Fodinicurvata sp. EGI_FJ10296: one gene and its partner. The protein of the gene in region 2 binds, or shares a complex with, the protein of the main gene of each other region. Links are inferred from orthologs where the notes say so. Each region holds a gene or a part of one and is shown on either strand. Other genes may lie near its edges.

The links. The genes of interacting proteins can lie anywhere in the genome.
Region 1: the proteins of scpA (region 2) and meaB are in contact, whole or in part, in a crystal structure (PDB 8DPB), measured with the Methylorubrum extorquens proteins. The link is inferred for Fodinicurvata sp. EGI_FJ10296 from one-to-one orthologs. Residues at the interface, in SOR27001.1 of Methylorubrum extorquens: Glu577, Glu578, Asn579, Asp580, Gly581, Arg582, Arg583, Arg585, His596, Ala604, Ser605, Ala608, Asp609, Gly611, Phe612, Asp613, Val614, Asp615, Ile616, Gly617, Pro618, Leu619, Glu625, Arg628, Gln629, Val631, Glu632, Asn633, Asp634, Glu661; in SOR26638.1 of Methylorubrum extorquens: Arg20, Ala21, Ala24, Arg25, Thr28, Ser32, Arg33, Arg34, His37, Thr98, Gly99, Gly100, Ser101, Ile102, Leu103, Lys106, Thr107, Ala110, Ala113, Ile114, Asp115, Arg116, Ala118, Phe119, Ile120, Arg121, Pro122, Pro124.

The regions. Positions count from the first base shown.
Region 1 is NZ_JBFCVL010000008.1:226,607-229,569, forward strand. Bases 17-2,907 are described here. They hold meaB (methylmalonyl Co-A mutase-associated GTPase MeaB), read right to left. Parts: upstream 2,039-2,907; coding sequence 995-2,038; downstream 17-994. Other genes in these bases: ABZ728_RS18215 (glucokinase), read left to right, coding at 91-1,050; ABZ728_RS18225 (TRAP transporter large permease), read right to left, coding at 2,187-2,907. In the rest of the region: more of ABZ728_RS18225, read right to left, coding at 2,908-2,963. UniProt on the Escherichia coli protein: Binds and hydrolyzes GTP. Likely functions as a G-protein chaperone that assists AdoCbl cofactor delivery to the methylmalonyl-CoA mutase (MCM) ScpA and reactivation of the enzyme during catalysis.
Region 2 is NZ_JBFCVL010000012.1:61,219-64,196, forward strand. What follows is about bases 38-2,943. They hold scpA (methylmalonyl-CoA mutase), read right to left. Parts: upstream 2,610-2,943; coding sequence 465-2,609; downstream 38-464. Other genes in these bases: ABZ728_RS21240 (SLC13 family permease), read left to right, coding at 38-447; ABZ728_RS21250 (ribbon-helix-helix domain-containing protein), read left to right, coding at 2,831-2,943. In the rest of the region: more of ABZ728_RS21240, read left to right, coding at 1-37; more of ABZ728_RS21250, read left to right, coding at 2,944-2,978. UniProt on the Escherichia coli protein: Catalyzes the interconversion of succinyl-CoA and methylmalonyl-CoA. Could be part of a pathway that converts succinate to propionate.

The DNA of each region.
Region 1 (2,963 bases), on a different replicon or contig from region 2:
CGGGAAATGACTTGACGGGCGTCACCGATTTGGCGATCCAGTCGTTGCGGACAAAGCCCATCCGGCCGGAACGTAAGGATACGCCACGACATGCCCCTGGACAGACCAGCGCTCGTCGCCGATCTCGGCGCCACCAACGCCCGCTTCGCCCTGGTGTCATCGGCAGGGGTGGCGGATATCCGCATTCTTCCGTGCCGGGACTTCCCGTCGCTGGAAGCCGCGATCGAAAGCTATCTCGATCAGGTGGCCCCGCCGGCGCGGCCGGCGGCGGCGGCAATCGCCATCGCCTCGCCGATTACCGGCGATCAGGTGACCATGACCAATCAGGCATGGACCTTCTCTATTTCCGGCATGAAGGCCCAGTTCGGTTTCGACCGGCTCGAAGTCGTCAACGATTTCACCGCCGCCGCCTTGTCGGTGCCGCAGCTCGGCCCCGGCGACTTTCGTCAGGTTGGCGACGGCAAGCCCCTGCCCGGCCGCGCCGTCGGCGTCATCGGGCCGGGCACCGGTTTGGGGGTTTCAGGTCTTGTCCCGACGCGCGAGGCGTGGCAACCGCTGGCCGGTGAAGGCGGGCACGTCACCATGGCGGCGGTCACCGCGCGCGAAGAAGCCGTCCTGACATGGCTGCGCCAGAAGCACCGGCATGTCTCCGCCGAGCGTGTGCTGTCCGGCATGGGGCTGACCAACCTTTACGAGGCCATCGCGGCGCTGGAGGGCGAAGAAGACGCGCCCATGCGCGACCCGCCCGGCGTGACCGAGGCCGGGGTCGCCGGCCGGGACCCGATCTGCCGGGAAGCGGTGGATATGTTCTGCGGCATGCTGGGAACGGTGGCCGGCAACCTTGCCCTGACCATCGGGGCGTTCGGCGGCATCTATATCGCCGGCGGTATCGTGCCCAAGCTCGGCCCCTATTTCGATCAGTCGCCATTCCGCGAGCGCTTCATCGACAAGGGCCGGTTCCGGTCCTATCTTGACGAGATTCCCACCTATGTGATCACCCACCCGACCCCGGCGTTTCTGGGCCTGAAGCTGGTGCTGGAGCGTCCTTGAGGAACGTGCCCAGCAGGGTATCGGCCGCCCCCGACGGCGTTATCGTGCCGTCGGCGACGGCCTGCTCGATCTCGGCCAGCCGCGCGCGGACACCGGCATCGGCGCGGAACCGCTCCAGCAGCGTGTCGCGGATTTCCGACCACATCCAGGACAGCGCCTGACGCTCGCGGTTCTTATGGAACAGTCCGGCGGAGATCCGCGCCTCCCGGAAGGCGGCGACGCTCTCCCAGACGCGGTCGAGCCCGCGCTCCTCAAGGGCTGAACATTGCAGCACCGGCACCTTCCAGCCATCCTGACGGCCGCGCAGGAAGGTCAGCGCCCGGCGGTATTCCGACGTGGCCTCGTTCGCCGCAGCCGTCATCGCGCCATCGGCCTTGTTGACGATGACGATGTCGGCCAGTTCGACGATGCCGCGTTTGATGCCCTGCAGTTCGTCGCCGCCGCCGGGCAACAGCAGCAGCAGAAAGGCGTCGACCATGTCGGCGACCGCCGTTTCGGACTGTCCGACGCCGACCGTTTCCACGATCACGACATCATAGCCGGCCGCCTCGCACGCGAGAATACTTTCACGCGTCCGGCGCGCGACACCGCCCAGATTGCCGCCGGTCGGCGACGGTCTGATGAAGGCGTCCGGGTTGCGGGCCAGATGCTCCATTCGCGTCTTGTCGCCCAGAATGCTGCCGCCGCTGCGCGCCGAGCTGGGATCGACCGCCAGTATGGCGACCTTGTGCCCCTGCTCGATCAGGGCCGTGCCAAAGCTTTCGATGAAGGTCGATTTGCCGACACCGGGAACGCCGGTGATGCCCAGCCGCATCGTCTCCGGCGACCCGGCCTCGGCGTCGGCGGCGGCCTGTTCCAGCACCGCGCGGGCCTGTGCCCGCTGATCGGCGCGCGTGGACTCGATCAGCGTGATGGTCCGCGCCAAAGCCCGGCGATTGCCGGCGCGAAGGCCGCGGGCGAGGGTTTCCGGGTCGTTCTGAGCGGGCATGGACTGGATCGGGCCTGAAGGTCGTGCAGTGGATGATCGAATAGGAGCTGATCGGGACCGTCAGCCTATCAGGCCGGCGTCGTAGGGGCTATCCCCCCCCACCCGGAGACGCCGGACCATTCCCCGACCGGCGATCGGCGGCTCTCGCTCATGAAAGGATGGACGGCAGGAACGTGACCAGTGACGGGAACAGGATCAGCAGTGCGATCACGACAAAGATCGGGATCAGGAACGGCGCCACGGCCTGCACCACCTCTTCGAACGGCATACCGGCGATGCCGACCAGCACATAGAGGACGTTGCCGAAGGGCGGTGTGATCACGCCGACGGAAAGCGTCAGAACCATGAGCACACCGAAGAACACAGGGTCGATGCCCAGAAACTGGATCGACAGCATGAAGATCGGTGTGAATATCAGCACCGCTTCGACGACGCTCATGAAACAGCCGATGATCAGGAAGAATAGGGCGATGCAGAACAGGATTCCGGTCACGCCGATGTTCAGATCGGTCAGCATCACCGCCAGTTCCTGGGGGATGCGCAGCCGCACCAGCAGCCAGCCGTAGAACGTGGCGATGGCGATGATGAACATGATGATGGCGGTGAAGGAAACCGTCCGCTGCAGCACGGTCACCAGATCGCGCACGCCGACATCGCGATAGACGACCGTGCCCAGCAAGAAGGCATAGATGCAGGCGATCGCCCCGGCCTCGGTCGGCGTGAAGAATCCCGTCCAGATGCCGCCGATGATGATCACCGGCGTCAACAGCGGGAAGAACGCCCTGAGGAACAGCCGCCGGAGTTCCCCCAGGCGCGCGCGTGGCGACAGCGGCAGGTCCAGCCAGTAGGAGGCGATGAAGCTCGTCGCCATCAGGCTGAGGCCGAGAAGAACACCCGGTACGACGCCGGCAACGAACAGCGCGGC
Region 2 (2,978 bases):
CGCTCGGTCGACTGGCGCATTCTGGTGATCATTTTCGGCATGCTGGCGTTCAGCCGCGCACTGGACAAGACCGGCGCCATGGCCATCATCGTTGACGGTGCGCTGACGGTGGTGCGCGATTTGCCGCCGATCGCGATCCTGGCGACGATCTATATCGTCACCTCGTTCATGACCGAACTGATTTCGAACAATGCCGTCGCGGTGCTGATGACGCCAATTGCCATCGGCCTTGCCGATCAACTCGGCGTCGATGCCCGGCCGTTCGTCGTCACCGTCATGTTCGCCGCCTCGGCCACCTTCGCCACGCCGATCGGCTACCAGACAAACACGCTGGTCTATAACGCCGGCGGCTATCGGTTCGTCGATTTCCTGCGCGTGGGATTGCCGATGAACATCCTTGTCGGGGCGACCGCGATCCTGGTCATTCCGCGCTTCTGGCCGCTATAGCGGCGCCGTGTTGCGGATCACTGGCGGGCGTCGAGCAGGGCAAGAACCTCGGCCGCCGCCATGGGAATATTCGTACCCGGCCCATAGATCGCGGCGACGCCGGCTTCCATCAGCGCGTCATAGTCCTGCGGGGGAATCACGCCGCCGCAGACGATCAGGATGTCGTCGCCGCCCTCGGCCTTGAGCGCCGCCGCCAGCGACGGCACGAGCGTCATGTGGCCGGCTGCCTGGCTGGAAACGCCGATTACATGGGCATCGTTCTCGATTGCCTGCCTTGCGGCTTCTTCCGGCGTCTGGAACAGCGGCCCGACATCCACGTCAAAGCCGATATCGGCGAAGGCTGTCGCGATCACCTTGGCGCCGCGGTCATGGCCGTCCTGGCCCAACTTGACCACCAGCAGGCGCGGCCGGCGCCCCTCGCGTTCGGCAAAAGCGGCGACGTCGGCCACGATTTTGGCGTATCCCTCGTCGCCCTCGTAAGCATGGCCATAGACGCCGCTGATCGAGCGGGTCACGGCCCGATGCCGGGTAAAAACCCGCTCCAGCGCCTCGGTCATTTCGCCGACCGTCGCGCGCACGCGCGCCGCGTCAATCGACAGTTCCAGCAGGTTCCCCTGGCCGGATTCCGCAGCCCGCGTCAGCGCCGCCAACGCGGCATCGACGGCGCCCTGATCGCGGGTCCGGCGCAGGGCCGCCAGCCGTTCGGTCTGCGAGGCCAGCACCTGGGCGTTATCGATGCTGAGCACGTCCACACGCTCGGGGTTTTCGACGGCATAGCGATTGACGCCGACGATCGTCTCCTCACCGCGGTCGATCCGGGCCTGCCGGCGGGTCGCCGATTCCTCGATCCGCAGCTTGGGCATGCCGACCGCCACCGCCTTGGTCATGCCGCCGAGCTCGTCGACCTCGCCGATCAGGGCGCGCGCGGCGTCCGCCAGATCGCGGGTCAGCGCTTCGACGTAATAGGATCCGCCCAGCGGGTCGATGACCTTGGGAATGCCGGTTTCCTCAGCCAGGATCAACTGCGTGTTGCGGGCGATGCGGGCAGAGAAATCCGTCGGCAGGCCCAGCGCCTCGTCGAAAGCGTTGGTGTGCAGGCTCTGCGTACCGCCCAGCACCGCTGCCATCGCCTCGATGGTCGTCCGCACGACGTTGTTATAGGGGTCCTGTTCGGTCAGCGAGACGCCGGACGTCTGGCAATGGGTGCGCAGCATGCTGGACCGGGGGTCCTTTGGCGCGAATTCCCGTTCGATCATTTCCGCCCACAGCACCCGGGCGGCCCGCAGCTTTGCCACCTCCATGAAGAAATTCATGCCGATGCCGAAAAAGAACGACAGGCGCGGTGCAAAGGCATCGACATCCAGACCGCGCGCGACCGCCGTGCGGACATATTCCAGCCCGTCGGCCAAGGTGAACGCCAGTTCCTCGACCGCCGTCGCGCCCGCTTCCTGCATGTGATAACCGCTGATCGAGATCGAGTTGAAGCGCGGCATGTTGGCGGCGGTGTATTCGATGACGTCGGCCACGATGCGCATCGACGGTTCCGGCGGGAAAATATAGGTGTTGCGGACCATGAACTCCTTCAGAATGTCGTTCTGAATGGTGCCGCTGAGCGCCGACGGCGCGACGCCCTGCTCCTCGGCCGCAACGATGTAGCCCGCCAGCACCGGCAGGACAGCGCCGTTCATGGTCATCGACACCGACATCCGGTCCAGCGGGATCTGGTCGAACAGGATCTTCATATCCTCGACGCTGTCGATCGCGACACCCGCCTTGCCAACATCGCCGACGACGCGCGGATGATCGCTGTCATAGCCGCGATGGGTCGCCAGATCGAACGCGACCGACAATCCCGACTGGCCGGCCGCCAGATTGGCCCGATAGAACGCGTTGCTGCGCTCCGCCGTGGCGAACCCGGCATACTGGCGCAGCGTCCAGGGGCGGTTGGTGTACATAGTGGCGCGGGGGCCGCGCACATACGGCGCCGTGCCGGGGGCGGAATTCAGTCCCGGCACACCTGCCAGATCGGCGGCCGTGTACAGCGGCTTGATGGTCAGCCCCTCCGGCGTCTCCCAGACGTGCGTGTGCAGCGGCTTGTCCTTCAACTCGCGCTGGGCAGCGTCCGCCCATGCCGCAAGGATGTCTTTGTCCGATCCGCTCATGGCCTTACCCCGCAGCACCGCATTCCATCATTGCCGACATCCTACAGCGCCCGCCCCGGCCCGGTCCATCGTCGCGGCCCCTGTCTGGTGGGCATCTCACCAGGCGAGTCACGACACCGGGCGCCAAAAATATGTTGCATGCCGTGAAATGCAACTTTAAAGAGGAAATCCTTCGGCATAGTTCTCCAATCCGCGTCGACCACCAGCGAAAGCCGCCATTGATGAGGAACAAGCTACCCCAATACCCCTGGTCGTTCAGCGAAGATCAGAGCCCGTATTGCCGGAACGTCACGGTCGACGGCCGCCGCACCAGCGTCCGCATGGAACCGATGATCTGGCAGAGCCTCGCCGAAATCGCAGAGGCCGAAA